DNA from 4 places in the Paenibacillus sp. J22P169 genome. Region 2 is predicted to be linked to each of the others. Evidence: riboswitches for the same ligand, from Rfam matches in the RefSeq annotation. Region 2 holds a riboswitch; each other region holds the start of a gene.
The links. A riboswitch is a leader RNA that binds a small molecule or an ion and turns the genes downstream of it on or off. The one in region 2 is predicted to bind cyclic di-AMP.
Positions count from the first base shown of each region.

Region 1 (7,935 bases), on a different contig from region 2:
TGAAATGGTTCATTGATGAGCAGGTAGAGGAAGAAGCGATGTTCGACAGTATTATTAATAAATTGAAACGCATTGATAAAGATAGCAATGCTTTCTATATGTTGGATGCTGAGTTTGCACAACGCACGTTTACCCCACCAGCTGCGGAATAATTACATATCCTTTTCATGAGACAAAAACTTACTTGTTTCGCATATTGTTGCGAGAGGTAAGTTTTTTCTGTTTGCTGACATACGGTTGTCAGGGTTAATTACGTATAGTAGAGAAAAAGGAAAGAAAGGAAGCCCTTCATGGAAAAATTAGACTTAGCTAAAACCTATAAAGCCTACTACACAGCTCCAACCAAGCCTCAGCTTGTTGAATTTGAACCTATTTCTTACGTGACAATCGTAGGAAAGGGAGATCCCAATGGTACGACCTTCGCAAACGCTACAGAAGCGCTATATACGGTCGCCTATGGTGTTAAGGGCCTTCGTAAGAAGATGGAGCAAGACTTCACAGTAGCCAAGCTGGAGGGACAGTGGTGGGTGGACGGCGATCCTAGAACTGCACTAGAGGTGCCTAGAGAGGAGTGGCACTGGAAGCTGTTGATTCGTATGCCAACGTATGTCACTGCTGAGGACGTGGAGGAAGCACGTAGAGCTGCCGCTGCCAAGAAAAAAGAGCTTAAAGTGATCTCCAATGTTGAGTATGAGTCTTTGCATGAGGGACGTTGTGTCCAGATGCTGCACGTGGGTCCGTATGCGACCGAGCCAGAAACATTGGCTCAGATGGAGCATTTTATAAAACAAAATCAGCTCAGCTATTGTGGACTTCATCATGAGATTTACTTATCCGACCCGAGGAAGACAGAGCCTGCGAAATTGAGAACGATTTTGCGATATCCGGTTCAAGCGATAGAAGTGGTGAAGGGGTGATTTTTGCTGTAAAATAGAAGATAATGTCGAGAATGGTGGGAGTGATGGCGGATGCGCATACACAAAATGGCTGCAATTGGACAAGCTGTGGTTGTCCTCGTGATCTTGATGGGTTTGTTGTATCCCGCACCTGCCGCCCACGCTTCTTGGTTAGATCGGGTCAAAGATATTTATCAATTGCCAAGCAATGTAGAGCAGATCCAGAAGGATTATGAAGCTACAAAGCAGCAATTAGAAGAACAGAAGGACAAGTTATCTGAAGCCGTCAGACAGTCTCAAGAAATAGAAGAGCGACTTTTGAGTCAGAATGAAGCACTTAAGAAGGACAACGAGCAATTGCAGGAACGCTTGAAGGCCATGGAACAAGTTGCGCTAGACAAAGATAAACGTAATCGGAAAATCACCTACATGGTCATTACGGCCGCGGCATTAGTAGTAGGCTATTTCTTGCTTGGACGCGTGTTTCGTCTCTTCGTATGGCAGAGAAGGAAGCGTGGGATGCGCTAGCAGGAAGGGTGCGAGGAGGTTCTGTTTTTGGAGATCATCTATGAAAATGCAAGCTCACAAGCCAGGATGGCTACACTGAAGCTTCTAAAGGGAGAGGCTGTGCATGTGCTGCATCCCAACCAAATTGTTGCGTTTCAAGGGAGACCAGAGCAACGTGAAGATGCACTGATGAAGCTTCCGAGTATGTATAGGAAGAAGCGTTTGATCCAGTCACGAATACTTGGTCCAGGACGCGTGCTAATGGGTTTGCCAGAAGCGTATAGTTTGGCTGTAGTGCCTGTGGAAGCCGAAGATGATCTATTGTTTGAATTTCGTCATGTGCTGTTCTATACGGAAGGTGTGACGTTTACAACGCATCTACAGAGTGTGAAGAACACGTTGATCACGCAAGATTTAGTCAAAATGCAGTTTCACGGTCCCGGTAATTTAGGTTTGCTAACAGCGGGCCCTATACATCACATCGCTTTGGATCCAGAGGAACCGCTGTACGTAGATGTTAATTGTCTTGTTGCATACCCGCGGCAGGCTAAGCTACGACTTTGTGTATACGGCAACACACTGGCTAGTCAGCATATGAATTATCACTGGGAAATCACAGGGCATGGCCAGGTGCTGATGCAGCCATGTAAGCCTGATCCCAAATTGGACGAACATATGAAATCGGATAGCTTGCTACGCCGAATAGCGAGGGAAGTGCTGCCCTTTGGCGGCGTTTTCATAAAATAATAAAAAAACTTAAAAAATAGTTGCATTTGTCTTGAATACCTGATATATTATTCCTTGTCGCCTCAGAGAAACACTTGCTGAGCGAAAGAGAAATAACCGTATGCGGAAGTGGCTCAGCGGTAGAGCATCGCCTTGCCAAGGCGAGGGTCGCGGGTTCGATCCCCGTCTTCCGCTCCAATATTTGCGCCCTTAGCTCAGCTGGATAGAGTATTTGACTACGAATCAAAAGGTCGGGAGTTCGAATCTCTCAGGGCGCGCCATTTACACTTTATCTTCACTACGGGACGTAGCTCAGCTTGGTAGAGCACCTGCTTTGGGAGCAGGGGGTCGCATGTTCAAATCGTGTCGTCCCGACCACTTAGTTATTTTTAATATGCGGGCGTAGTTTAATGGTAGAACTTCAGCCTTCCAAGCTGATCGCGCGGGTTCGATTCCCGCCGCCCGCTTAAATAAAAAGGATCACCTCCGGGTGATCTTTTTTATTTAAGTAAAGAAACCACCTTCGGGTGGTTTTTTTCGTTATATCTGCAGGAAACGTGGAGTTAAGGTGCGTGGGAACTTCGCATATCAACTTAAGGATTTACAATAGACGCATCCAAGTACTTGGGCTAAAATGGGAAAAACAGGATAAGGAGACTTGCCGTCATGAACGCTATTGAAAGTCGTATTCAGGGGTTACACCAGTTTCGCTCAGAGTTAACGGCGCCATCTGATTTGGCCGCATTCTGGGTGAGAACTTACGAAGAGGCCAATCGAACGATATCTTATACGAAGGAGCGGATTGAAGCTCCTTTCGTCTATGCGGAAGTCAATAAAATAGTATTGGAGGGAGCTGAAGGCACACCTATCCATGCTTGGTTGATGCTGCCAACCGTTGATGCATCCAGTCCTAAGAAGGTTCCATGTGTCGTAACATTCCCCGGCTACTCTGGCTCCAAGGGGAAACCCGAGGATCATGCAGCCTGGCTGCTTATGGGGTATGCGGTACTTGCAGTTGATGTTCGCGGGCAAGGTGGCGAAACAGGTAATACACTGTCACAGGATTACGGGATGACGAAAGGTTGGATCACGCAGGGGATCCTTGATGCAGAGAAGAGTTATTATCGCGCAGTTGCCATCGATTCCTTACGCGCTGTGAGCTGTGCCCTGGAGCAACCAGAAGTCGACAAGGAACGGGTATTCGTATTCGGGGGGAGCCAAGGAGGGGGACTTACTCTGCTAGTCACCGCACTCGAGAAGCGCATTCGAGCAGCCATAGCCCATGTGCCGAATCTATGTCACATGGATCTTGGCATTCTGCAATCCGTGAGTTCCCTTAGTGAGGCAGCCGGATTCGTTACTAGATTCCCAGAGCACTTACCAGACGTGCTGAAGACGCTATCCTATTTCGATATCGTAAATTTAGGGGAGCGTATCGAACAGCCTGTTCACGTGACGGTAGGCTTAAAGGATATGACCTGCTTACCGGAAACTATTTTTGCCGCCTATAATCGTATCGCATCTACCAATAAATCTATTGCGGTTTACCCATTCATGGGCCACGAGCTACCTCCTGGCACTCATACTGCAGCGCATACGTTCTTCTCGAAGTGGTAGGGAGCTGCATGTTCAGTAGGCACGGTTGGACACCCTATAATTGAAGGAGGTGCCAACAGATGGAGCAAGAGTCTTCGTTTGATGACGTATTCGAACTGATGGAAACGGCTTTTCCAATTACGGAGATTAGAAACTATGAAGGTCAACGAGCGCTACTAGCTCATCCCAATTACAGAATAGATGTAGAAAGAGATGAGCAGGGACAAATGCTTGGCTTTTTAGCGAGCTGGAACTTTAGCACGTTTCGATTTGTGGAACATATCGCCGTCAACGCTGCCATAAGAGGTGGCGGGATTGGCAAAAAGATGTTGATGACGTATATGAGCAGTGCTACAACGCCTATCGTACTTGAAGTCGAGCCTCCGAATACCTCAGATGCTACGCGGAGAATTGAATTCTATAAGCGTTGCGGATTCCATTTGAACCTATTTCCCTATGCGCAGCCTTCCCTCCGAGAAGGGCAATTGAAGCTAACTCTCAACATCATGAGTTATCCAGGTCCATTGACTGAAAAAGAGTTTAACCCCTTCAAGAACATTCTGTTCACAGAGGTTTATAAGCAGTCTGTAGGCTTGGTTTGAAGCAATGATGGTAAGACAGCTACTCTACTTGAGTAGCTGTTTTTGCGTGATTTCACTAAAAAGGAAACAATTACCACTGTGCAAAAGTTGTCAGGCTAAAACGAACTATGCTAGTCTAACATAGACAAAAAATGCCGAATCTCGGAGCATCAAAAGCTCTGGTACGGGGGACTTCTTTACTTGGGGTGAATGAATGCTCAGTTAGTCTATGGCTAATGGGGCGCACTAGGGAAACCTCTTCCCGAACCCGTCAACTAACCTCGGAGGCTTCAAGGAGGAACAACGTTTTGAAACTTTTTACAAAAAGCTTTATTTGTTCATGCGCTCTTATAGGCGCAGCCATTCCCCTGTTCGCCGCTCCATCCGCGTACGCCTCTGCGCCAGATACCTCTTCTGTGAAGGTACAGGTCAATGATGAATTAGTGAAATTCCCTGAAGTACAGCCGTTTATTGATACGGAAGGTACACTTCAGGTGCCACTACGCGTGCTGTCAGAGAAATTAGGCTATCAAGTAGGTTGGGCGAAGCAAGGCGATGAAGTCGTCGTCACACTAATGAACAAGGAGCAGGCGATTCAACTAACAACGGACGAAGAGCAAGCTGTCGTGAACAATAAGTTAGTTGAATTAGAAAGCAGTCCGACGTTGCTTAAGGGAAATACATACGTTCCTCTACGTTTCATAACAGAGACGTTTGGCTCTGCGATTGCGTGGAACGATGCGAATAAAATCGCCATCGTGGAAGAGGACGGTAAGTCCCACAAGCCAGCTTGGATTGCACCGCCACCTGCCGCCCCAGCAGTAGCAAAGGTCGTTCAGACATCCGTTTCAGCTCAAATTATTCAAGCTGCAACGACTTTTCGAGGAACACCTTACCGATGGGGAGGAACTACACCCAAGGGCTTCGATTGCTCTGGATTCGTTCGTTATGTATTCGAAGCCAAAGGAATCGAGCTGCCACGCACCTCTGTACAAATGTATGATCAAGCCGGTGCGAGAGTAACCGATTTGAAAGCCGGAGATCTAGTGTTCTTTGCTTCCAATATCGTCAATCATGTGGGCATTTATATGGGAAATAATCAATTCATTTCCGCGACAACGTCCAGTGGTGTAACAGTCGATAGCCTCGCTAGCTCCTATTGGAGCGCAAGATACGTAGGCGCGAAACGCGTGCTATAAGACGGTTACTCAATTAGGTATATGCTAGGTGATTAAGAGCGTATGTTCGCTATGTCTTTCGTAAATGAAAGCAAAGCGGCAGATGCTCTTTTTTTTGCGCGAAAATCTGCGATTTTTATCGAATTTTTGAGGATTATAGCCTATAATGAGAAAATGGTTGGAAGAAAGTAGGTGACGCGTGCGACATGCAAGTTAGTGTCTGGAAAAGCTGGTTTCATAAAATTAAAATGTCGGGTCGAACAGATCGCATGTATAACGTGGAAACAGGTCCTGCCATACCGGAAGACATTCGGGTAGTGATTAAGCAATTTTTTCATACGTATAACCATTTCAAAGGGGCAAGGCAATTCCAAACAGATACCTTTATTAAAGAAGTATTCTACGCGACGAAGCAAGATCCGAAGGATCACCGCTCCATAGATGAGATGGAAAATTATATTCAGATCAAGAATGTCAATCGGTTACGACTGAAATCGTATGTGGTTGATGAATATTTACGTATTGGTGAAAAGGTCTGTATGATTGGTGTGACACGGGAGTTTAGTAATGCGCATCGCAATCGTGTGCTTTATTTTATCGTACAGGAAGAAGGCGCTTGGCGGTTTCATCATATCGTGAGATCTCATCATGGGAAAATTATTGAGAAGTTCCAGGTGAAGGAACAGGTTGGATTTGTGGTTGGGGATGATAAGGTTGCGCTGCTCTTTCTAACACATGCAGATTCGGCGGATGCTTCCACGTATATGTTGGGAGATTATGTTCATACGGAAGGCTATCTGGAAGTGGAGCAAGAGGTAAGCGGTCAGCTCTATTATCGAATTGTTCGGATGAATCGCGTACATTAAGAAAATTAAACTGTCAGGACAACAAGCGGCATGAATAGGCTTTGCTCTGTCGAGTAACGCTTATTTGGTGTGCGTGCCGATAGAAGTAGGTAAGTGGACAGGGCGCACCTCCTTATGAAAGAATAGAATTATCATTCATTAGGTGAGGGTTATATGTTACATGCTTGGAAGGGAGGCAAAGATGGAGAAAGAACCGTTGGAGCTGCAAGCGCAGTTTTGGAAAAAGGTGAATGGTGAGCAGTTAGGGCAGCTTCTGCAAAAGATTGCCTTGAGCACGGAGCTGAAGCCTAGCCAGTTGGCTTTTGTATGTATAGGGACAGATCGTTCAACGGGCGATTCACTAGGTCCCCTTGTAGGAAGTAAGCTTGTAGAGCTAGGCTATCCACATGTCATTGGTACGCTAGCGGCACCGTGTGATGCCAGTAACTTGGCGATCCGCTTGCAGGAAATTCCACCGAATGTCGTGGTGATTGCGATAGATGCTTGTTTAGGACAAAAATTGAGTGTCGGTTTGTACCAGTTGTCGAACCAGCCGTTGGCTCCAGGAAAATCAGTTGGCAAGGTGTTGCCGCCTATTGGTGACTACACGATTGCTGCGATCGTGAATGTCGATGGACCTAGACAGTATAATGTCCTGCAAACGACTTCGTTATATCATGTGCTTCAGATGGCAGATGAGGTAGTTAGTGCAATTGCCTATGCAATTCCTTTGTAGTTGAGGGCAGCAAAGAGGAGAAAGATCGGAGTGATATGTGAGTGATAGGACCAGGTGGCCCAGGAGGGCCAGGGGGAATGGGGCGGCTTTCCGACAGGAATCGTCCCAAGGCTAAGTTGAAGGATGTGTCGATCCGAAGGATTTTGCTATTGTTCAAAAGATATTGGGGACAGCTTTTGGCCATTATCGGCCTAGCGCTGCTTGCGGCATTGATGGGGTTGATCCCGCCCTTAGTCATGAAGGAAATTATTGATACAGCTATCCCTCAGGGTCGTGTGCAGCTATTGTCCGTGATGGCGTTGCTGCTAATCGTGCTGCCTGTTTTGAGCGGAGTGCTTGGCGTGTGGCAAAACCACCTCAATACCAAAGTAACCCAAGGGGTTATTCGGGATTTAGGGCAGTCCTTGTTTATCAATTTGCAGCGACAATCGATGTCGTTCTTCACGGACGCGCGCTCAGGGGAAATTGTGCAGCGGATCACAGGCGATGTGCAATCAGTACAGAGTGTGGTTACGTCTATTGTTGTCTCCTCCATCACGCAGATCGTCATCGTCTTTACGACGATAGGCATATTGTTTGCGCTAGATTGGAAGCTGGCGATCATCTCGGTACTGATTCTCCCGCTCTTTGTGCTGCCTGTGAAAAAGGTATCCCAGGTACGGAAGGCCCTGCGGCTCGAAACGCAAAAGGTACGCTCGGAGATCACCTCGCAGCTGAATGAGAACTTTGGTATCTCGGGTGCGTTGTTAACGCGGATTTTTGGCAGAGAGAAACAGCAAGAGCTTGAATTCACGAAGATGAATCAAAAGGTCATGGATCTCGAGCTGCGCCTCAATTTAGTCGGCCGTTGGTTCGGGATGGCAACGAGCA
Region 1 is NZ_JCAUAO010000003.1:1,764-9,698, forward strand. It holds gene AC58QG_RS17870 (ferritin) at 1-152, shown strand, start outside; gene AC58QG_RS17875 (GyrI-like domain-containing protein) at 291-917, shown strand; gene AC58QG_RS17880 (SH3 domain-containing protein) at 969-1,424, shown strand; gene AC58QG_RS17885 (AIM24 family protein) at 1,452-2,150, shown strand; tRNA gene AC58QG_RS17890 (tRNA-Gly) at 2,253-2,327, shown strand; tRNA gene AC58QG_RS17895 (tRNA-Arg) at 2,334-2,410, shown strand; tRNA gene AC58QG_RS17900 (tRNA-Pro) at 2,431-2,507, shown strand; tRNA gene AC58QG_RS17905 (tRNA-Gly) at 2,526-2,596, shown strand; gene AC58QG_RS17910 (acetylxylan esterase) at 2,796-3,746, shown strand; gene AC58QG_RS17915 (GNAT family N-acetyltransferase) at 3,806-4,327, shown strand; cyclic di-AMP (ydaO/yuaA leader) riboswitch at 4,450-4,611, shown strand; gene AC58QG_RS17920 (C40 family peptidase) at 4,615-5,505, shown strand; gene AC58QG_RS17925 (hypothetical protein) at 5,691-6,350, shown strand; gene yyaC (spore protease YyaC) at 6,532-7,065, shown strand; gene AC58QG_RS17935 (ABC transporter ATP-binding protein) at 7,143-7,935, shown strand, end outside.
Region 1: it holds a riboswitch for cyclic di-AMP, as region 2 does, so the genes downstream of both, AC58QG_RS17920 (C40 family peptidase) here and AC58QG_RS20745 (APC family permease) in region 2, are expected to answer to the same signal.

Region 2 (7,935 bases):
GACAGGGTGTTGTTCGTATTTTCAAAGATGACCATATCGTCGATTCCAATGCCGTTATACTACGGTTCAGTGATACGACAGTCGTTGTGCAGACACGCGTCAGCGATCTAACCTATTATGATCGCGCAGCTTGTGAGTTTTTTGAGATGAAAAGAAAATAGGGCTCCTGCTTCGTGAACAAAAAAGAAGCCGCTTCAATGCGGCTCCTAGCTTTCGTTTCACTTTATTTTTTATGATATAATTTCATTTTCCACATCAAATCATCTTCTGACATATACGCTGTGCCTGCATGAACTCTAAAAATCTCATTACTTCCTTTGGTATTGATTCCCTCTTTGGTCGTAAAGAAAAGTTCAATTCCCAATTCCTTTCCTACCTCAATGACAGTGTCATTATAGGCACCAAAAGGAAATGCAAGCAGACGATACTGTGGTCCTAGCTCTTCCTCAATACGGTTTTCGGCCGTTAACAGATCCTGTTTAATTCTCTTGCGGTATTCAGCGTCGTTTTCTAATCTCTTTTCATTTTCCAAATAAATGGGATTTGTAAGCATTGGCATCAGTGTATTGCCAGAACCCGCCTTGACTTTATCATGGTGATCGTATGTATGAGAGTAAAAACTCATCCCATTCTGTTTCATTTCTCTCATCTGATCCCATGTTAAACGTGGTGCCTTAGGATGATCTATAGAATCAACAACGATAAATTTAGTAGCATGGAAACCAAAGCTAAGTAATTCGGGATACGCGTGGGTATAAAATGATTCATAGCCGTCATCAAATGTGATTAAAACCGCATTTTGAGGAACCTGAGCCTCGCTCTTCATGAAATGAAGAAAATGTTCCATGGAGATGACATTGTAATCTTCTTTCTTCAATCTTTGCAGGTGACTTTTAAATCTTTTTGGGGAAATAGTAATCCCGTTTTCCTTTTCATCAATGTGATGATAGGCCAGTACAATGACTTTGTTCGTATAATGAACCTTTTGTTTACTATAATCTGCTTGATTAAAAGCTAGCGCATTTACTTGACGCTGTTGAGGTTGTTGCGTTTCGAATTCTAGTTGCTGTACTACTGGTTTCACCTCTTGCTTGACTTCTTGTTCTGCAGCTAGTTCCGCTAACGGTTCATAAGATGGCACAAGATGTTCTTCACTTTTCACTTGTTCTGGACTAAGGGTCTGCTCCAAGGACTTCGGCGATGAGTTAGGCAATACAACATAGAGACAAAATAAAACGCTAGTAACTAAAAGAACAGTAAACGCCAAATTCGTTGGATTTTCCAATTTCAGTCCATTCATGCTGACAACAACCCCGTAGATGAGATAATAATAAATTACGAAGATAGTATCATGAAAACGCTTTCTTGTAAACTATTTATTACACTACTTCCCCTTCCTATCCGTTAAGTTCCATAGAGGCAAGCTGTACGAAATGGAAGCCCGCTTGTCGTAGCGCCGGAATCGCTTTGATGACACCCTCCGCTGTATCTTTCTCGGGATGATTCATATGCGCAAGGACGATGGAACCGCTCGGAGCCTTCGTGAATGCGTTGTACACTTGCTCCGTGTTATAAGTCGCTCCAGCGTCGCCAAGCACCGAGTACCCAGCTAGCTCGAAGCCAAGATCATGAGCAACTGATATCGCAACCTCATCGTAAAATGCCGTACCCGAACGGAAAAATGCGGGCCTTTTCCCCGTCAGCTTTTCAATCTGATCCGCATTGTCATTCATTTCATGAATGGCTTCTTGGACATTCTTCGTACCCGCAATACCGTAGGCCAGCTTGCCTGTCACGGATAAGGGGCGATGTTCGGTGCCATGATTTTCAATCTCAAACAAGGGGTTCGCGGCTAGCGCTTGAAAAGTAGACGGATTCGCAGCAATCCATCTTGCATTGATGAATAACGTAGCTGGAATCTGCTCCTGAATTAAATACTGGATCAACTTCTCATCGTAGCCACTGCCTTCCTTCCCGCCGCAGGCATCAAAAGTTAGGGCAATGACTTTGTCTTTCGTTTGTAGCCGCGTTTTCACACCAGCGACACGCTCTCCCCACTTCGTTGGTACAACAGATGTATACCGATCCATCAGTGTTTTCTCCAACGATGCGAAGGCCGTGATGGCCTCAATATTTTCAGTTTTAACTGTTGCACTATCGGATGCAGGATGGGAGAAGGTCGTTGGGACAGGTGACATTGTTGGGCTGCTCTCTGGTATTGTTACTGTTGTGTTCACAGAGGGCGCGACTGATGGAACAAGTGTTGGTGTTGATGTCGAGGTTGTAGTCCCTGTAGATGTAGATGTAGATGCAACCGCCAATTCCACAGAACTCTGATCCACCTCGCATCCTGTAAGCGCTAACAATGAACTCATAAAGAAAAGGAGGCACATCGTGCGCCCCCTCATTTATGTTTCCGCCAATCTAATTTGCTTTTCTCCAGCTGATAGGCAAAATCGTTTTCAAGACGCTTCTCTTCCGCCTTGCGAGCCGCCTCTACTCTAGCTCTCTCTGCATCCTTCTTCGCTTGCTCTTCCGCTTTCATCGCGTCAGCCTGGGCTTTGAGTCCTTCCAATATTTCCGGTCGCAGCAGATCCTTCAGTGTTGCGGGTTTATCTTGCACGCTAGCCGCAGCTGGCGTAATCTTTGCTTTCTTTTTCACCATAATAAGGTCACCTCGTCTACAAGTTCTCCCTATTATTGTACACTTCTATTGGTGTAAATGATACGGTACTGTTGCAACAACGATATCCTTTTCGGCTTGAAGCTTCGAACGAATCCGCGCTGCAGATTGATTATGGAGCAGACGGTGCCACCACTTTTTCGGCATGAATTGCGGGAGAATAACCATGATCGACTGCTTCTCTGACACGTGCGTGTCGATGCGATCAATGAATTCGGCCAGCGGCTTCAGGATCGTTCTATATCTTGATTTGAACACTACGAGTCGAACGCCTGGATCCCAGATCTGCCACTTCTCCTGCATCGATTCTTCGTCCTCATCCGAGAAGGAAACATAGAACGCGATGACGTTAGGCGAAAGCGATTTGGCATAGTTAAGGGTTTGCTCAACAGCTTTATGAATCCCGGCCACAGGTACGATAATGACGGGCTCTTTGGTACATACACGGTCTTGTGTGATATCAATACGCAGCTGTTTGGCTACGTCGTCGTAATGATGACTGATTTTTGTAATGAGCCAGAGGAGTATCGGTGTAATGATAATGACAATCCAAGCACCCTCGCTAAATTTTGTAACTGAGAAAATGATAAGAACTGCAAGAGAGACGATACCGCCCAGGCCGTTAATGATCAACTTACCGATCCAGCCAGGTACGCGCTCTTTGAGCCATTTACGAACCAAACCCGTCTGAGCAAGTGTAAAAGATAAAAATACGCCAATCGCATAAAGCGGAATAAGTGCATCGGTTTTACCTTTAAAGCCAATCAATAGCAGGCTGGCTAATACGCCTAGTGTAACAATGCCATAGTGATACGAAAGTCGATCCCCACGGAAAGAAAACATGCGAGGGAAGTTTTTGTCTTGGGCCATGATCGATGCCAAAATAGGGAAGCCATTGAAGCTGGTATTCGCAGCCAATACCAAGATTAGCATTGTCGCGATTTGCGTCGCGTAATACATAACGCCTCGGCCAAAGGCTTGCTCCGTCACCATCGAAAGAACCGATGTATGACCGTTATGATCAGGTGCCACCCCATACCCTAAGGCAATCAGCGTTACCCCACCGAAGACGATGGCCAACAGGCCACCTAAGGAGAGAAGTGTTCGTTTGGCATTTTTGACTGAAGGCGTTCTAAAATGCGGTACGGCATCGGAGATCGCTTCAATCCCTGTTACAGCTGAACAACCGGACGAGAACGCCTTGAGAATTACGAATAACGTTAGTGAGTTCGTCGCCGAGCTTGGCGCAAATTCGATCGCATGCGTGTTCATCGATCCTGTCAGTAAATCGAAAATACCCTTACCCACTAACAAAAGGATACAAAGAATGAAAAAGTACGTTGGAATCGCGAATACGGTTCCTGATTCGGAAGTACCCCGTAAATTCAGCCAGACCATAATCCAAACCAGTAAGATGGTCAGCGGAACAATATACGGTACGGCTGATGGAAATGCAGACGTAATCGCCGTGACACCAGCTGAAATCGAAACGGCCACGGTTAAGGTGTAGTCGATTAGAAGAGAGACACCGGTGAGACGTCCCCACACCATGCCTAAATTTTCTTTGGTAACCATATACGCGCCGCCGCCCATTGGGTACGCTTCGATCACCTGTCTATAGCTCAACACGAGCAGTAGAATCAGAGCGATGATCGAAATCGCAATCGGCAATGAGAAAGCAAAAGCAGCAACCCCCACTGTCGCGAGCTCTAACAGAATCTGCTCCGTCCCATACGATATGGAAGATAGGGCATCTGACGATAAGATAGGGAGGGCTTTCCAGACAGGCATTTTCTCCGACTCAATCTCACTCGACTTTAGCGGCTTACCAAACACAATTTTTTTCAATGAATCACTTGTCATTTCGTGGTCGTTCCTCCAATTAAAGCCAATTTCATTCATCACATTAGAAAATGGACGCAAAAAAACACAAGGATAGACCTTGTGTTTTGGACACATGTTCTCCTTTCTCACGATCGCTTACGAGGTTAGCTGCCGGGTTCGGGCCGCGAGAAATCTGCCCTAAAAGGTACTCGGTATCAGTACCATTATTCACCCCATGTTACTCGTGGTTCCCCCGCTTTTCTTAACAGAAAATTAAGCGAAATATTCAACTGTTCATGTACGTGTTGAATACTACTCTCTTCTACCAACATAGTAAAGGAGGGAAAAAACGTAAAAAGCTCTCTTCCACCTCTCGTTTCCCCCAATAATTCGCTTACAATTACTTGATTCGTTGATTATCTTCCATTCTCGTAGGTAATCGGGGTATTTTGACTAAACAACGTGGTTGCAATCTTCTAAGGTTACTGATTAGTACCAACAATCCGTTGGATGAAGGGCGTTTTATCTTTAACACACTACCTTGTTAACGCGAATATCTGATAAGCGCTCCGTCAATTCCATCAAAAAGATCTAGTTAATTCTAGTTTATCTAGCTTTTTACATTGAATTAATGAAAAAAATCAGTTATTTGGCAACGGCTGCCCTTATACAATCGTGTAATTCACCCAATCCGCGCGAATTCCGCCCATTTTATCAAAAAACTGTTGTGCACGATGGTTGTCCGGTGCGGTAATCCATGACATGTAGGCATAGTCGTTTTCCTTGGAATAGCTACGGCACTTCAGGAACAAATCTTCTTCTGCAGCGGTTCCCCGAAACGGCTCTAGAAGGAAGAGGTCGTTCATGATCGTAATGGGACTAGCTTTCATCGTACTCCAGGCAAAATATAGCGTCGCAAAGCCGATGAGTTCCCCCTCTTTATCAACAACAAACTGTATACCGCCTTGTTCCTGAAGCAGGTTACGAATCAGTCGGTGAATTGCAGCTGTCTCCGGCCGTGGCTTCTTATAAAAGCCTACAATATAGGCATACATCAACTCTGTTAATGCCTCCAAATCTTCCATTTCCACTTTCCTTATCACGTGTGCCATCGTATCCCCCTGTATGTTTTTTTTTGAATAATAATACATCCATATGGATAAATATTCAATTCTGAATTGGTTTCATACAGGTCAATTCATTGACACGACATACCCGCCATGATAAACTGTAACAATTAAAATTATAGTTATAGATCGGATGGTGTACCATGTCAAGTCATACGACCAACCACTCACATCAAGAAACAACGCCTACGCCACCAGAGACGCCTAGTCGCTTACGTGAAACACCGGTCTCTTGGTTGCTCTGTTTTACCATTGTACTTGTGATCATGAACACGATGATGTTCAATCTGGCACTGCCCAAAATCTCAGTCCAATTCGAACTCAGCCCCTCGACGGCGTCGTGGATTGTCACAGGGTATTCGATCATTTTCGCCATTGCTTCGATCACCTATAGCCGCTTGTCCGACTTCGTGCCAATTCGCAGGCTCTACGTCATTGCTCTGCTTTCACTAGGCGGTGCATCCATCCTAGGGCTGTTCACGAACAGCTTCGGACTCTTGCTGATTACAAGACTGATTCAAGCATCTGGCGCAGGCGCGATCCCATCGCTTGGTATCGTGCTCGTAACCCGCTACATTCCGTTGTCTCGTAGAGGCAGAGCCATGTCGCTGATCCTATCCGCGGCTTCACTTGGCTTAGGACTCGGTCCCGTCGCAGGCGGTTCCATCGTACAGTATTTGGGATGGCACTTCCTGTTCGTCATTACCGGCGTTACGCTTCTGCTTATCCCTATATTTCTTCTCCTACTCCCAAAAGAAAAACCAGAAAGCGGCTCGTTCGATTTCATCGGTGCTCTGCTCCTCGGGATTGGGACGACCGGGCTGCTGCTCTTCCTAACTTCTAAGAGTCTCGTTGCCCTCATAGTAGGCATTCTCGCGATTGCTCTGTTCGCTCTGCGCATTCGCCTGGCTTCGCAGCCGTTCGTGCTGCCTGCCCTGTTCGGCGATAGACCTTATATGGCGCTTAGCGCGATCGGCGTTTCATCCTATATGATCAGCTTCGGCTTCCTGTTCCTAGCACCTCAGATGCTTGCTCGTGTATTCGGCTTAGCCCCACTCACTTCTGGACTGCTGCTCTTCCCGGGTGCTCTGCTTGCGATGCTAGTATCCAACCGAGTGGGCCGCATCATCGACCGTTATGGGAATACAGCATTACTTCGCTATGTGCCTTGGTTGATGCTGTTATCTACGGTACTTCTAGCCCTGACTGCCCGCTATTCCTATTACTGGATTGCTGCGCTCTATATCCTAGTCAGCATCAGCTTTACGACACTTTCCAGCGCTGTATCCAATGAGCTGTCTCGACAATTGACCAAGGATCGCGTCGGCTCTGGCATGGGCTTGTTCCAATTACTGCAATTTTTCAGCGGCGCATTCGCCGTCGCGCTCTCGGGGAGTGCACTGGTCTGGCAGAAGTCGCTGCCGCTCGCACGTGCTTTTGACAACCTCATCTGGGGTATGGCGGTTATCGCGTTACTAACAATTGGCAGCTCCATCTTATATAAGAGTTATTCGAACAAGAGCCGTACGGCACCAGAGGCAGTTGGAAAAGCACCTATTCGCTCAGGTGTAATCGAATAAGCAAAATTAAAAAGCTGAATTGAGATCCCATTCTTCGGGCTTCTCAATTCAGCTTTCTTGTCGTTATAAAGCTATTAATTCGGCACATGATAATTGCGGGTCGTGGATTTCTGCTTCCAAATCATTTTCTTCCAAATGAGTGGTATACCGCCGATGAGAAATAAATAACGGGCATCGATCATTTTTTTAATAAAAGAGGCCAGACGTCCTTTCACTTTCTTGACTTTAAGCAATCCCACAGCCTCACCTCGGCCCAAGGATGCGACCGTCCCCCTGAAATCATACACAAATGGCTTCAGTTCCTTACCTCGAACCGTTTGAATCAGATTCCTCGCTGCATTATAGCCCTGTTGGACAGCAATTTGGGCATTAGCGGGATATGGCGTACCTTCTGGGCTCGTGACGATCGAGCAATCGCCGGTGATGAAGACCTCCGGGAATTGATAGGAACGCAAGCAGCTATCTACCTTCACCCGGCCCCGCTGAACCTCGAACCCCGCTTGCTGCAGCAAGGAATTGCCGCGTATTCCTCCTGACCAGACGACTGTGCCTGCGCGAATGAACTCGCCGTTGCCTAGAATAACCCCTTCCGATGTGCATTCCTTGATCGCGGTTGATAGCTTATACTGCACCCCTTTGCGGCGCATCACTTCCATGCCATATTCGATCAGATCCTCCGGCAACCCGGGAGGCAGTGCCGACGGGGAGGCTTCCACATTAT
Region 2 is NZ_JCAUAO010000004.1:112,389-120,323, reverse strand. It holds gene AC58QG_RS20770 (hypothetical protein) at 1-161, shown strand, start outside; gene AC58QG_RS20765 (polysaccharide deacetylase family protein) at 224-1,300, opposite strand; gene AC58QG_RS20760 (polysaccharide deacetylase family protein) at 1,398-2,090, opposite strand; gene AC58QG_RS20755 (hypothetical protein) at 2,122-2,337, shown strand; gene AC58QG_RS20750 (YqkE family protein) at 2,405-2,665, opposite strand; gene AC58QG_RS20745 (APC family permease) at 2,711-4,546, opposite strand; cyclic di-AMP (ydaO/yuaA leader) riboswitch at 4,646-4,797, opposite strand; gene AC58QG_RS20740 (GNAT family N-acetyltransferase) at 5,173-5,619, opposite strand; gene AC58QG_RS20735 (MFS transporter) at 5,778-7,214, shown strand; gene AC58QG_RS20730 (NAD(P)/FAD-dependent oxidoreductase) at 7,289-7,935, opposite strand, start outside.

Region 3 (7,935 bases), on a different contig from region 2:
AGCTCCGAAAAGCAGTTTGCCTCCAGCCGCTACATACTGCTTAAGCAGCTCTGCCGTTTCCTCCGACATGATGGCAGGATGAGGGTAGATGAGCACTTGATAACGAGCTAGGTCATCTAGGGTAGTCTTATTCTGGACATACAAATAATCGTATGGAATATGGCTGAACTGTAGGGCTTTCCCCCAGCTGTATTCACTTTCTCTGGTTAGAGGACCATGATATTGGTCAAGTTCCCCATCCCACTCATTGTCATAATCATGCAAAATGGCCACTTCCGCTTTGAAGCGAGACCCAGCAATAAGCTCCCCGATTTTCCCCAATTCCCGGCTAATTGTTGCGGCTTCAGCGACCCTTCGGTTGGGACGGTTATGGTAATCGTTGATCCCATGCCAATAAATTTCGGTGCCGAATGTTGCCGTTCGCCATCTGAAAAACAGAACCATATCCGCCCCGTGAGCAACCGATTGATACGTCCATAATCGCATTTGGCCTGGTTTGGGTGCAGATTGTCCCATCGTGTTAACCCAACCGCCAGGGCCTGACTGCTGCTCCATAATGCAGAAAGTAGGGGAGATCGAACGTATCTTGGTGAGTTGGTTGGAATTGCTGCGGTCCATGAGTGGATTCTCGCGATCGGCATCGTTCCAAATGGTTGAGAAGTTCGGATACGAGTCGAAAGAAAAGAAGTCTAGCAGTTCATCCGTCATGGCATGGCTGTCCAGATGACCAAACATGCCGTTCGTTGTAATCCACTGCGTTGGTGCTAGCTGACGCAAGATGTCTGCCTGCACACGGGCGAAGGAGATCGTGTTATTCGAGATAAATCGCTTTTCATCCAGCGCTTGATGAGGGTTAACGGATTTGGAAGGGGCAGGACGAGGCAAATGAATTTGCTCCCAGTCCGAGTAGCTTTGATTCCAGAAGACAGTCCCCCATGCCTGATTCAATGCATCCAAGGTAACATATTTCTCCTGTACCCACTTCCGAAACGCTGCATGATCGGCCTCGGCATAAAAGACATTCACTTCGCAGTTAAGCTCGTTGTCGATCTGCCAGCCAACTACGCCCGGGTGGTTCGCATAATGAGTTGCCATAGCCTCGGTAATCTTCGCGCAGTACTCGCGGTAAACAGGGCTGCTGTAATTGTAGTGACGTCTCAGCCCATGCTGATACTGCACACCCTCATATGTAACGTTCAGAATTTCCGGGTAATTATAGGTCATCCAAGCGGGCGGTGTTGCCGTCGGAGTACCGAGAATGACCTTCAGTCCATGTTCGTGGGCAAGGTCAATCGCGCGATCGAACAGATCAAAAGCGAATACCCCTTCCTCGGGTTCAAAAAAATTCCATGCAAACTCACCCATTCGCACGATGGTAAAGCCTATTTCTCGCATTCTCCTATAATCGTCAGCCCACATCTGCTCCGGCCACTGCTCAGGGTAGTAGCACACACCTAGGTCAAATTTCTCTCCCGGAATGGTTTTTTCCATGATGAACAACATCCCCATTTCTATTGATATAGTAATTTTTTGTTGTTTAAAGTTCTTTATGTATTCATTATATTTCTTTATAATTGAATGTATATAACATCATTTTGCTCCGTGTATCAGATTTTTGCGTTTTGGAGGGCACATGAAAATTCATTATGTATTACCGGAGCCTATGTATAAACACTACACGGTGTATCCGGATATGATTGGTCAATATGCGGAATTCCCCGAACATCAGGAGTGGCGGTTTAAGGGGCAGCTGCAACAAGCAAACTTACATATTGTGTTAGGCGGTAAGGGATATGTCAAAGCGAACGGGAAGGAATTCTGTCTGGAAGCGGGACAGGGCTTCTATTACGGGGCGGGTCTTGAGCAGGAGTATCGAACAGATCCGAATGATCCTTGGCAAGTATTTTGGGTACACCTTGCAGGTGAGGGACTTGACAGGCTGTTGAACGATCAAGGAACTTCAGCTGTATGGTTGTTTACCTATAGTGATGTACCCAAGCTCAAACAACTGACCGGGGGCTTATTGGAGCTGGCATCACCTTATGATCGGAACGAGGTACAATTGGCGGTAAAGCTCTATGAACTGCTTGCTGAGCTTGCCTTAAGTGCAGAGACGCATGGAACGGCAACCATACTGGATAAGCGTGCACGGATGAGGGAGGTTGCGGAATATATTCGTACGCACTGCACGAGTCCGCTTACGCTCTTGCAGATGGCTGAACAGGCAGGCTTCAGTACCTATTATTTTAGTCGAATGTTTCACGAAGTGATGGGGCGTACTCCGATGGTGTGGCTGTTTGAATGTCGTCTTGTTGTAGCTAAGCAGCTGCTCATGTCTACCGGTTTGACTATTAAGCAAGTGGCAGAGCATATCGGCTTTTCCCAGAGCAGCTACTTTATTGCGCGCTTCCGGGAACATACGGGTCTAACTCCACAGGAGTATCGGCGGTTGTATAACACGTAAAAAAACCTTCAAGTAATTGAAGGTTTTTTACGCGCATCATGGCTACAGAGTGACTCTTTTGAAGTTTGGAAAAGGCTTAGCTGCTTCAGGCAACGACGAAAGGCTTACGAGTTCTGCAACTTTCATCATGTTTTCCCAAATCGGCCAAACATTCGGGGAGGTATGCGCTTTGTCCTTGGCCTCCTCGGATTGCCACTCGAATATTTCAATAAGGGTACCGTCTACAGATTGAAGCGTTACCGGCGGAAAATCCGTGATGAGTCCTTCTTCACGAAGCACAGGGATATGTCCTTTGACAATCTCGGCTAGTTCAGCCTCTTTACCTGGATGGGGGCGGTACATCGCCATGGTAAACATACTTGAATTAGACATTAGAATCCTCCGTCAAAATGAAATAGATGTCATTGATTGGAGTAAGTATATCAAATAGATTCCATTGTTTCCAATTGACGTGATCGTCCTAAGCAGGCGACTTCTCAATGCTTTATTCCCTAAGGAGCATTAATATGTAGCAAAGTATGGATAATCAACGCCATCTCCATATGAATGCGCTTTCATTGACTGCCAAAGTCAAATAAGCAAGAATTAAAGGCGAATCTACGTTTTACATTCTACAAAGAACGGCGTAAGATTCAATACGACAAGTTGATTTTTTACTAAATTAAACCACTTAATTCCCAGTAGGGAAACGGGGGAACCAATCGAAGCCGTACAAGCAACACATGGCTTCATGGGGTGAATCTTGATGCTCGCAAGCATTAGGTAGGACGCTCTCAAGTCCGAATCCGACAGCTAACCTCGTAGTGCATTGAGAGAGAACCGCACACTCGCCTTCTTATGTAAAGAAGCCCGAGAGTAGAGATTCTCTACGCTTAGGGCTTCTTTTTGTTTGCTTTAAACCCAACAATTAACAGGAATTCATAAGGGGGCTACACTATGCATGCAATTGAAATCAACAATCTGACCAAAACCTATGGCAATTCAAGAGGTATTACAGATGTTAGTTTTACGATCGAAGAAGGGGAGATCTTTGGTTTTATTGGACCCAATGGTGCCGGGAAATCGACAACGATTCGAACGCTGCTGTCTCTGATTTTTCCAACAAGCGGCAGTGCCAAAATTTTCGGGAAAGATTGCATCCAGTTTGCGCCTGAGATTAAGAAAGAAATCGGCTACTTACCGTCAGAAGTTTTTTATTATGACAACATGAAAGTGATTGATCTACTCAAGTATTCAGCCAGCTTTTACAAAAAAGATTGTACGAAAAGAATCAAAGAGCTTGCTGAAATCATGGATCTGGACGTTACGAAGAAAATTGATGATCTATCGTTGGGTAACAAAAAGAAAGTGGGCATCGTTCAAGGGCTGCTGCACGATCCTAAGCTGATTATCCTTGATGAACCGACAAGTGGACTGGATCCGCTCATGCAGCAAAAGTTTTTTGAATTGCTCGAACAACAAAATCAAAGAGGAGCCACGATTCTTTTTTCCTCTCATATTTTGAGTGAAGTGCAGAGACTTTGTGATCGAGTTGCGATTATTAAGGAAGGTAGGATTGTAACGGTTGAGAAGATCAGCACGTTAAAAGAAAACAATTTTAAGCGATTTAAAATTGACACTGCACAAGCACTCGACCCTAATTTCTTCAAGATGACCGGGGTCAACAACATTGATGTTCAAGGCCAGACAACCAGCTTCTTATTTAAAGGCAATATTAATCAAGTGATGAGAAAAATTGCGGAAATTGAAATTGAAAATCTTTGGATCGAAGAGCCTGATTTAGAGGAGATCTTTATGCACTACTATGAGAAGGAGGCTTAAAAGGAATGAATATTTTCCTTCATGAATTGAGAGCGTATCGGAAATCCACAATCACGTGGACGTGCTCCTTAATTGCTGTCATCGTCCTATTCCTATCCCTTTTTCCTTCTGTCTCTAAGGATTTTGCAGAGTTTTCTTCCATATTAGAGGGGTATCCAGAAGGAGTAAGGAAAGCACTGGGTATTGAAATCGAGACCTTTGGTACCCTGCTTGGATTCTATATGTATATCTTTATGTACATTACGCTATGCGGAGCCATTCAAGCCATGGTTTTGGGAACGTCTATCCTTTCCAAGGAAGTTCGTGAGAAAACAGCAGACTTTCTTCTTACAAAGCCCGTAACGCGTACGAAAATAGTGACTTCCAAACTATTAGCGGCTGTCGCTTCATTAGTGATAACGTGTGTGATTTATATTGCTGCAGCCTATATGATGGCGCTTCAAGTAAAAACGGTCGATTTTGATGTGAGCACATTCCTGTTGATTTCACTCACTTTGCTGTTTATCCAGCTCATGTTTCTAGCCATAGGATTCATCATTTCAGTCGTATTTTCTAAAATAAAAGCGGTGTTATCCGTCAGTCTCGGTACGGTGTTTGCCTTTTTCGTTATTGGAATGGTTGTTGCCGTAGATGGTGAGGGGGCCAAACGTTATTTCTCGCCTTTCAAATACTTTAACGGGAAATACATGCTTGCGCATGCCAGCTATGAAGCATCTTATGTCATTGCAGCCATCGCGATTATCGTCGTTTCCATTGCCGCCAGTTACTTCATCTACACGAAAAAGGATGTTCATGCCGTATAAAACGAGGGCGAGAGGAGGGGAAAGCCATTGAATATTTTTTGTAGAGAACTGAAAACGTTTCGAAAATCGATGATTTTTTGGAGCCTAGGGCTTATTTTTCTAATAGCAAGTGGCATGAACAAGTACCAAGCAACGGCGGCTAACGGACAGATTAATGATCTTATGGCGGAAATGCCAAAGTCCCTCCAAGTGATCATGGGTGGCGGCGCGTTAGATTTATCGAAGGCAAGTGGCTATTTTGGCATCCTGGTCTTGTATTTCTTCTTAATGGCAACAATACATGCGGCTATGCTAGGCGCCAATATTATCGCGAAGGAAGAGCGGGATAAAACGGCAGAGTTCCTATTCGTGAAGCCTTTATCTAGAAATCAAATCATAACTTGGAAGCTGCTAAGCGCTTTAGTGAACATTATTATTTTTAACCTCGTGTCATGGATTTCGAGTATGTTGATTGTTGGGGCTTACAGCAAGGGTGAGACCGTCAATGGTAATATCTCCATCGTCATGCTGGGTATGTTTATTTTACAGCTGCTCTTTCTGGTCATTGGAACATCCATTGCAGCCGTTTATCGAAATTCCAAAAAAGCAGCCTCGCTTGCAACAGGCATCATGCTCATCACGTTCATTTTATCGATTGCCATTGACTTCAATGATAAGCTGGAGTTCTTAAAATATGTAACCCCGTTTAAATATTATGAAGCGAAAAATATCATGTATGGCGGTGGATTTGATGCCGTGTATGTCCTTATTTCTACAGTCGTGATTGCCCTGCTAACGGTTGTCACGTACGTATCTTTTAAAAAACGAGATTTGCATATTTAGAGAAAGAAAAAGACCTTTGACCCTATCCATAGTTGGATGCGGTCAAAGGTCTTTTCTCATTTTATGAGATTAATTATGATAGCTTATTTCTTCAAATCCAAACGCACATCGCGACCATCGTCTTGTACAGATAGCTCTTTACCCGCAGCCTTCAGGGAATTGACGTGATTCACCCAAGCATCCAACATGATGGCGCCGTCTTTCCAATCCTTCACTTCACCAAATACGGTAAAGCCATCGCCACTGCCAGTAGCCATGAAATCATTGGTTGTTACTTTGAACGTACGGTCGGTATTAAACTTGCCATCGACATAGATCGGAGTGCCATCTGCCAAAGTGATTTTGGAATATTTCTCACCAAGTGGCTTCGTGTTATCCCATTCTACCTTCAAACCTGAGAATTGAATTGCCGGAAGACTTGTATACTTGTCAGTAACTTCGAGTGCTTTTTTGATTTGTGCAGCAGTCATTGTACCCGTTACGTTGTAATTGCCAAAAGGAAGTACTTCGAACATTTCGCTGTAGGTTAGTTCACCTTTGTCAATATCCGTGCGAATACCGCCAATATTGGTGAAAGCAATATCGGACTTCTCAGAAGCGCGCATGGCATCTGTGATACTGTTGCCTAACTGTGTTGCACCGTCGCGGTCAGCCCCGCCATTGTTAGCAAAACGGAAAGATTTACGATTTAGCGGCTCTGCAACAACGACTTCTACTTCGCCGGATTTCGCTGATATTTTAGATTTGTAATCTTCAACCGTTTGGTGAATTTCCGCGTCAGCTGTCGTTAAATTCGTATATGTTTCTAGCAAGCTTGCATTCGAGGATACGACTTGCTTAGTGGATTTGTCTACAAAGAGTTGAATGTGTCCAACCGCATATAGCCAGCTCTGAGCCTCAACAACTGGGATGCCATTCACGATTCCGGCAACACGCATGTGGGAGTGACCGCCAACAATCGCATCTAATGTACCATTCCCAGTGCCTTTTGCAAGATCAGCAAGCTCACTAATGATTTCAGCGGATTTTTGGTTTTGCTCACCTGGCAGGTGGGAGGTAACCATGACGATATCAACACCTTTAGCGCGAAGCTCGGCTGCCAATTCTTTGGCCAAAGGAACTGGATTTACAAAGGAAAGTCCTTCAATGTTTGTTGATTTCGTAGTTGTCGTTGTTTGTGGCGTTGCGAAGCCGATGATTCCGATTTTCAGGCCATCTTTTTCAACAATCACATAGGGCTGTGTCCAGTCAACGCGTTTACCTGTTTGTGCATCGATAATATTAGCCCCGAGTATAGGGAATTTAGCCTTCTTAATATTGTCGATCAGAACGTCACGGCCAAAGTCGAACTCATGATTTCCGATTGCTGCAGCATCATATTGCACTTGCGCCATCGTATCCATCACGGATTGGCCATTCGTAGTATTGGAAATTAGTGTACCTTGCCAAGCGTCACCGCCGTCAACAACGACCGTTCCTTTTGGATTTACAGCACGGAAATCGGACACGATACCGCCAAATGTTTCGATACCGCCTTGACCTTGATTACGCTTTTTATCGAAGCCGACCTCGATTTTACCGTGAATATCATTCGTTGTTAAAATATCAACCACTTTAAATAAAATAGGTTTAAGCGCTTTTGCGACTTCATCACGCGTTACTTCAGCAGTAGGGTTGAAATTACCGTCGAGGGTAGGTGTGAAAATTCCGCTAATGACGGCATAAGCGACATATGGGCGGGAATCTTTCGCGATGGATGAGGAGTCTTTGAAGTAGTTCAGCACATTCTCGTTTACTTGTGGCAGTTGGCCGCCAGTTACGACTTTCACGATTAACTCAGCAAGCTCTTGACGAGTCACAGCAGCATTCGGATGAAACGTACCATCAGCAAAGCCGCTAATTAGTTTAGCTGCAACGGCATTCGCAACCGCTTGTTTTTGCCAAGTCGCAAGGTCCGTAAACGTAACAGTACTCGGATCTTCACTTTTCAGCTTGGCAGCACGGTTAATCATAGTTACAACTTCA
Region 3 is NZ_JCAUAO010000003.1:265,341-273,275, forward strand. It holds gene AC58QG_RS19005 (beta-galactosidase) at 1-1,491, opposite strand, end outside; gene AC58QG_RS19010 (AraC family transcriptional regulator) at 1,634-2,464, shown strand; gene AC58QG_RS19015 (antibiotic biosynthesis monooxygenase family protein) at 2,507-2,836, opposite strand; cyclic di-AMP (ydaO/yuaA leader) riboswitch at 3,122-3,286, shown strand; gene AC58QG_RS19020 (ABC transporter ATP-binding protein) at 3,401-4,285, shown strand; gene AC58QG_RS19025 (ABC transporter permease subunit) at 4,291-5,088, shown strand; gene AC58QG_RS19030 (DUF2705 family protein) at 5,116-5,910, shown strand; gene AC58QG_RS19035 (5'-nucleotidase C-terminal domain-containing protein) at 5,994-7,935, opposite strand, start outside.
Region 3: it holds a riboswitch for cyclic di-AMP, as region 2 does, so the genes downstream of both, AC58QG_RS19020 (ABC transporter ATP-binding protein) here and AC58QG_RS20745 (APC family permease) in region 2, are expected to answer to the same signal.

Region 4 (7,935 bases), on a different contig from region 2:
CGGCGAGACATCGCATCCTTCACGAAGTGAAAGAGAAGCAGACGCTTTTGGATCAAGAAAAGCTGAGCATGCAAGCCTACTACGGCGCACGAGCAGAGGAGTATGAACGGATTTATCACCGTGAAGATGCGGAGTTTCAACAAGAGCTGGCCTTCCTTTCTGATATCCTGAAGAAGCAAGTGGAGGGACGACGTGTGCTGGAAATCGCCTGTGGCACGGGTTATTGGACACATATTGCCGCAGAAACCGCAGCGCAGCTTGTTGGGGTAGATATACGCCCGGAAGTGCTGCACATCGCGGAGTCGAAGAGTTGGCCGAAGGGGAATGCTAGCTTTGTGGAAGGAGATGCGTACAAGCTCTCCGAGATACGCGGGGAATTTGATTACGGATTGGCGAACTTCTGGTTCTCCCACATTCCGCGCAATCGGATCGACAGCTTTTTACAAGGTTTCCATGAACGGTTGGGCAGTGGGGCGCAGGTTTTTATCGCGGATAACGTGTATGTACCTGGAAGAGGCGGCGAGCTCATTACCCATGAGGATAGCGAGGATACGTACAAAAGACGCGAGCTAGCCGACGGCTCCAAGCATGAAATTCTCAAAAACTATTTTACGTACGAAGAGTTGAATGACATTTTTCGACCTTTGTCCCAGCATTTGCGTATCTTCGTCGGGGGCAGCTTCTGGTATGTGAGTTATACGATCAAATAGCCACCCCAACTTTCACTACTCCATAGGAGGCATCGACCATGAGTGTAACGTTCCATACGACGGTTATGAAAGCCCAAAATAAGAATGCCACGGGGATTTCCATTCCCGAAGAGGTCATGACCACGTTAGCAGGAGGCAAAAAGCCCAGCGTATCCGTGACCCTGAATGATTACACGTATCGGACGACGGTTGCGGTCATGGGCGGCGAATACCTCATCCCGCTTAGTGATGCCCACAGACAGGCCTCCGGTTTGAAGGCAGATGATCCCGTCGAGGTGACGTTGGCCTTGGATCTCGCGCCTCGCACCGTGGAAATTCCTGCGGATCTTCAATCCGCATTGTCGGAAGTGGATGGCGCTGTGCAACGGTTTGAAGCGCTCGCTTTCTCCAAGCGCAAAGAATTCGTCCGACAGGTCGAGGACGCGAAAACACAAGAGACGCGTCTCTGCCGAATTGCTAATGTTGTCACACAGATAAGCGATGTCTAAGTGCTCGACATCCTTTAGTGCCCTGACGTGAATTTCAGCCCGAGCACACCAACTAGAATCAAAACCATAAACAAGATACGCACTAAACTGATCGGTTCATCAAGAAATAGTGTGCCAATGATAATGGCACCGACTGCACCGATGCCGGTCCAAGCCGCATAGGCGGTACCGATAGGAAGAGTTTTTGTTGCTACTGCTAAGAAATAGAAACTAACGATCATGCCTAGAATAGTAACAATGGATGGGACAAGTCGGGTAAATCCGTTGGAAAATTTCAATGATATGGCCCACACCACCTCAAAAACACCTGCAATGACCAGGTATAACCATGCCATAATGAACACTCCTTCATGTAGATATTATGTCGCCAGTGCCACAAAAAAAACAAAGAAAAGCCCGGGAATATCGCACTGCTGCGATAGACTCCCGGGCTTTTCTCCCTCCGTGACCACAGCGTATCCGCTGTGTGTTTTCCCTTGGACCAGCCGGCGACATGCGCCGCGGAACCCTAGAAAACGACATGCCGTTATTATAGGCTGGCTAACATATCATGTCAAGTTATACATTTTGGCTGCCTAGTTGGCTTTTTCCTACTCTTCCAGCGGAATTCCGTTCAATGCCAGATGTGCGCGGAACATATCCATGCCGTCTGGCTGCTCCTGTTCGGGTACCCACGTAGCGGGATCCCAAATCTTCGACAGCTTGAGGGCGCGACTGCAATGCACAAAGCATTCCTGCACCTCGACGCCGACAGCGGCGATGGGGGATTTCCCATTCAGCTGCATCGTCGCTAGTAGCTCCTCGTCCTTTGTTAACCAAGCGCGGCCATTGACGCGGAGTACCATGTCGACGCCTGGAATGATGAATAAGAGACCCACTTGTGGGTTGGTTAATATATTTTGCATCGAATCTAATCGGCGGTTTCCGAGTCTTTCGGGATAGATGAAGCGGTGTTCATCTAGAACACGAACGAATCCTGCGCTATCGCCGCGGGGGGAAACATCACACAGTCCATTCGCGCCTGACGTAGATAAGTAGAATAAAGGTGATTTGGCGATGAACGCTCTTGCGTGCTCGTCGATTTGGTTAATAACTTTATTTTGTACTGCCGGATGCGGCTCTCCGATATCTGCTCTAATCTCATCAATGGATTGAATGATGCCAGGAAACGGTGGGGATGTACTATCTTTTATGCTGTCCATACATTCTTATCCTTCCTCGAGGCCGAAGGGCCCGCCCATATTTATTCCTTGTAGTATACGCTGATACCCTCGTTCAAATGAATGAAGCCCTGCAAGTCGCTCTTACGAGCAAAGCTTGCAGGGCTTCATTCTGTGCCGAGAACATTACTTGGATTCAGCAGTTAGTTGATTGTAAATATCATCCCATAGAACACGTCTGGCTGATACATACCGCTTCGCATAATAGGATTCGCTCAACTTATTCTTAACAACACCTTGATTGGTAGCGGAGTGAACGAATTCACCATTACCGAGGTACATCCCTACGTGAGAGATGCCGCTGCCATCTGTGTTGAAAAATACAAGATCGCCCTTACGAAGATCACTTTTGTCAACCCAGTAGCCTTCACTGTTTTGTGATTTGGAGCTGTGTGGAAGGTCGATGCCGAACTCGTCGAACAAGTAGGACGTGAAACCAGAGCAATCGAATCCTTTGGTTGTCGTTCCTGCCCATCTGTAAGGAGTTCCAACAAGCTCGTCTACCGCTTTATCCATATTGGATGCTGCGAAAACGCTTCCTACACTAACACTCAAAAACAAAACAAGACTAAAAATAAGACCAACAACTTTCTTCAACTGCTTGTCTCCTTCCGGTGCCTACGAGGTTAGCTGGAGGGTTCGGTTGAAGGTTCCCTATGATCCCTGTCTTGCAAGATCAATTCACCCGGAGTGGTTCCCCCGTTTCCCCATAAACTGAGGAATTCGGCATGAAATATTTGGTTTTTTGATGCTAGTCCTTTTAATTCGTCATAAACAATGAAATTCCTCTTTTTTTATAAGAAAAAAGGCTGAAAATTAGGCGAATCGTTCGGAAAACAGACGAAAAAAAGCCCCTTTCTCATGGAGAAGGGGAGAATGCCTGCCTATTGGCTGTTTTGCTGGATATTAATTGGATATTTTGGCTGAAAGAAGCTGATATTGGGAAGAAATGCCCCAGATTTGGATGAAAATATGGAAGAGAGGATACAGTTGATAAATGATTAGTGCTATCAGTCCCGCCCATAGGTAGGTAGCTGTGACCGTGACCCCTGCCAAAAGTCCTGTGAACACTAACAGAATGATGGCAAGTCCGATAATCGGCAGTGAGTATCGAAAGAAAGAGAAGATCGTCGATGTGATACCTAGCTTGGCCGCGATGGCGAATTGCACATACATAAACAGCAGCTGCAGGAGAAATCCGTAAATCAGTAGACTCAGTATCCAAGGCAGAAGCTTGAGAATGACCTGCTCATAGGAACCGCTATGCCCAAGAACATAAGCAGCTTTCGGGAGGAGCCAGATGAGTGGAAACAGGGTAAGTGCGATCCGGATGAGATACACGAGTAGAAAAGGGAGCATAAGCTTTTTCATCCCGCGAAAGAAACGGTAGCCAGCATTCTGGTGAGCGTGCGTGAGTGAATAATAAACACCGCCATTTAAGAGAGGCGTCAGCAGCATGCGAGCACACAAGAGAGCACCTAGCCACCATAAATAGGAATAGCTGAGATCTGTTTTAATTAACTGGAACTGGCCTTCAGCTAGAAAGATCTGCAATGCCTGCTTGGGCTGCTCGGCGCCAGGGAACCGATGCATGAGGGGGACGAGTATTCCCTGCACGAGTTTATACAGGAGAATACCCCAGCCCATCTGATAAAGGAATAAAATGATCGTGGCAAAGGGCTGTGCCATAGCTGCCCTGAAGCCTGATTTGATATAGGTGGCCAACGAGGGTCCCTCCTCAGAGTTTGTCATGAGACGTAAGCCAAGTCCTTACCAGGCGACTGAGCCGAATATGGCTTGCAGGAACTGAATAATGCCGAGATTCCACCGAATTTGCCACTTTGTATTTAATTGGGTTTGATAAAAGTTGTTGATGTGCTTATTTTCGAGAATGAGCGTGTACTTGGGATCAATGCGCACCCAGTCGACAGGGGAGGCATGCGTTAATTTGAACTCAATGCTGCCTTCCTTACCATCCCATGTTTTATCTAACGTTGTACCATCTGCGAAGTGGAACTGGACAGGCACTTCCGGTGAGTTGCCGCCATGCTTCACGATGCGGACCGTGCTTTCGTAAGTCTCGGACCCCTTGCTGCCCTGAGGCTGGACGTGTACACTCTCGACAGAATAATCCATCATCATACCGCCATAGACATACTGATTAAAGAAATCATCCCACTTTGTTTTGCTGACATCCTCCACAACTTGTTGGAAGTCCTTCGTAGAAGGGTGCTTGAACTGCCACCTTTGGAAATAGGTTTTCATAATACGGTCCATCACCTTCGTACCGACTTGCTGCTCAATTGCTTTCAGCACGAGCTTGCCACGCGTGTACACATTTTCTGCATACTGATCATGACCTTTGTAAGCCCATGCATCCTTCTGCAGCCCATTGGGTGAGGTAATATAACTGGATTCGACAGGCAAATTAGGTACATCCCCATATTCAGCTTCCATGACTTTATCCTCCGCATAAGAGGTGAAGCCTTCATCCAGCCATGCTTCTTCGAATTCATTGCTGGCAACGAGTCCATAGAAGAATTGGTGGCCGATCTCATGCACGACGACGCGTTCCAGCTCTAAGTCGGGATCCTTGTCGCTGGCACCCCAGGCAGTAACCAAAGTCGGATATTCCATGCCGCCCGCGCCATTCCCGCCCGGAGGCGGCACTACGATAGAGAGGGTAGAGTAGGGATACGTTCCGTACCACTGACTGTAACGTGAGAGTGCTTTTTTGGCTGCATACATGTAGCGATCCTTTAAATCTTGATGATTCGGATCGAGGTATAGCTTGATCTTGACCCCAGGAATTTGTGGTGTCGAGAAGGGCTCTTCCACATAGATGAAATGCGGAGAGGCCGACCAAGCGAAATCATGGACATCCTCGGCATAAAATTGGTACGTCTTGGTGCCCTTATCCGTCACAGCAGGCTTCACAGGAAACCCTGTAGCGGCCACAATGTAATTCGCAGGCACTTGGATTTTCACATCATACATGCCGAAATCAGCATAGAACTCGGAATTGCCATGGTATTGATGAAGATCCCAGCCAGGTTCAGTCCGGCCCCTTGTTCCCTTACGTTCATAGGCGGCAACCTTCGGAAACCATTGTCCAGCCATAACAAAGTCATCGACGTACCCCATTCTGGCAAAAGCTGCAGGCAGCTTAACAAGGAATTCGGTTTTGATGGTTACAGTTTCTCCAGGTCCTACGGGCTTAGATAAAGGGATTTTGATCAGTGTATGGTCGTCCTTGTTGCCATCATCCGGCTGCACGAACGACATCCGCTTGGTGAGATCATCACCCGTATCCGACTTCACAGAGAGCAGTTCCATACTTCCGCCACTCTCTGCCTTCGCTTCATCCTCCCGCAGCTTACCTCCAGACTCGCGCATGAATGTCGTTTTCTTCGATGCGAAAGCATTCGGATAGAGGTGCAGATACATTTCTTGTACAGGAACAGAGCCTGGATTTTCCCACGTGAGCGTTTGTTGTCCTTGGAGCTGTTGGGTTTCTGGTGTGTAGGCAACGTTCATGTGATATTCGGCAATACGATAACTAAGTGGTGTTGAGGTTTCTAACGGTTTGCCATTACCATTATCTGCAGGCTGCATGTCCGGTGTCTTAACAATAGGTACATCTTTAGAGACGACAGGAACAGTCCCTCTTGGTGTGGAGGGGAGCAAGGTGTTCGTTATTAACACTGCGCCGGCAGCAAGGAGCATGACAGCAAACCACTGTACCTTGCGGCTATTGAATAGAGCATTCATATCCATGAGATTCACCCCGCCTAAACAAGCATCTACAGCATGTATATGTAGACAACCTAGGGAATATTTCTGCGAGGTGAAAGAAATGTTTAGAAATGGGAATGGGAGACACCGCCCCTTGTTCTAATGGATGACTTTCGCTACAATGAAAGCAAGTCGTCATTTTAACTTTATGTAGAGTGGAAGGTGCCCTTATGGAAGCGGATAAGAAGAAGCTAGCCTTAAATATAGTAAGTTCAAAAGTGAATCACAAAGGCTTCGGTGCAGGAGCCATTGATCTTAGTAACGTCTCCGGCATTATTATTGATGGGGATGAAGCTTATCTGGATGAAGGAACACTGCATGCTAAGAGTAAGATCGAGAAAGGGATTAAATTCTCCACGAACAAGGAGGATGTCCCTAATGGTCGTAAAGCGTGGATCGTGTGGGTAGCGGTTGATCGCACAGAGGATGGCGCCTACTATGCGGGGATGTCTGCTTGTGAGATGTTAATCGATACGGAAGCGCGCCGCGGATGGAAGATTCTTGCGGAGCACGTGAACAAAATGGACGGAGCTATGAAACGTAAGTTTATCCTAGAAGGATTGTCGGACAGTGAGCGGGGAGCCCTTCGAAACACACTGATTGCACATAATGAAGACTGGTGGAACCGCTCGGATCAAAGCCTTAAGGACGCACTCTCCTAAGCTTTCCATAGCGAATATGGAGAATATGAACATTATGTGTCATCCATTGTTACACAATGTCGAAGCGGGTATACTAGACCCTAGTGTATGTTACCTCATATACTAGGACAGCAAAAAGGCAGGACTAAGACGCGCTTAGTACTGCCTTTTTGTGTTTTCATTTAGAGGAATATTAGTCGTTCCACCAACGTTTAAGATCATTCCACCAAGAGCCGTTGTCCCCTTTGGAACCGGCTTTTTGACCGCTCGTCGCATCCGGATTGGCAGGCTTGCCAGTACAATACGTCGTAGGCTCCGTGCCAGCAAGGAAAGCTTCCATTTTGGCGTTCGGACAGTCCTCATTGGATAATTTGCCGCTCACAGGATCAATGTACACGGTCGATACGCCCTCAGGGATTGAGAACATCTTCGGCGGAATAGCATCCAAGGTCTGTTCCGTGAAATCCGCGAAGATCGGCGAGGCTAGGTGTGATTCCACCGTTGAAATATCGCGGCTCTTGTCATAGCCCACCCAGACCGCGGTGGAAAGCTCAGGTGTGAAGCCGACGAGCCAAGCATCCGTATCGGTCGTACCCGTTTTGCCGGCAATCGGCCGCTTTATTGTACTTGCGACACGGTTACCCGTTCCGCCCTCTTCGAACACGCTTTCCATTAGATTGGTCATCACATACGCAACCGCAGGTGGAATAACTTGCTCCTCCGCAGGCGTCGCTTCATATAAGACGCGGCCATTCGCATCTTCGATTCGTAGGATGGCCGTTGTTTCATGATGTATCCCTTGATTCGCGATCGAGGAAAAGGCTGAAGCCATTTCCAGTGGACTCACGGGGAAGGAACCAAGCGCAAGGGATGGCAGCGGCTTCATCGGTGAAGCAATGCCTAGCTTACGCGCGAAGTCTATGACCTTCTGTGGACCCACCTCGAGAATCGTGTGCACGGCATAGATGTTATCCGATTTAGAAATCGCCTGACGCATATCAATATTCCCATTTGTATACTGGTCATTGAAGTTTCTTGGCGTATAGTGCTGCCGCCCATCATCGTAGGTAAATACCGTCGG
Region 4 is NZ_JCAUAO010000020.1:22,150-30,084, reverse strand. It holds gene AC58QG_RS36030 (methyltransferase domain-containing protein) at 1-710, shown strand, start outside; gene AC58QG_RS36025 (YdeI/OmpD-associated family protein) at 749-1,198, shown strand; gene sugE (quaternary ammonium compound efflux SMR transporter SugE) at 1,213-1,533, opposite strand; guanidine-I (ykkC/yxkD leader) riboswitch at 1,620-1,721, opposite strand; gene AC58QG_RS36015 (MSMEG_1061 family FMN-dependent PPOX-type flavoprotein) at 1,789-2,400, opposite strand; gene AC58QG_RS36010 (C40 family peptidase) at 2,545-3,015, opposite strand; cyclic di-AMP (ydaO/yuaA leader) riboswitch at 3,019-3,157, opposite strand; gene AC58QG_RS36005 (hypothetical protein) at 3,325-4,143, opposite strand; gene AC58QG_RS36000 (M1 family metallopeptidase) at 4,189-6,195, opposite strand; gene AC58QG_RS35995 (YwhD family protein) at 6,384-6,875, shown strand; gene AC58QG_RS35990 (transglycosylase domain-containing protein) at 7,048-7,935, opposite strand, start outside.
Region 4: it holds a riboswitch for cyclic di-AMP, as region 2 does, so the genes downstream of both, AC58QG_RS36010 (C40 family peptidase) here and AC58QG_RS20745 (APC family permease) in region 2, are expected to answer to the same signal.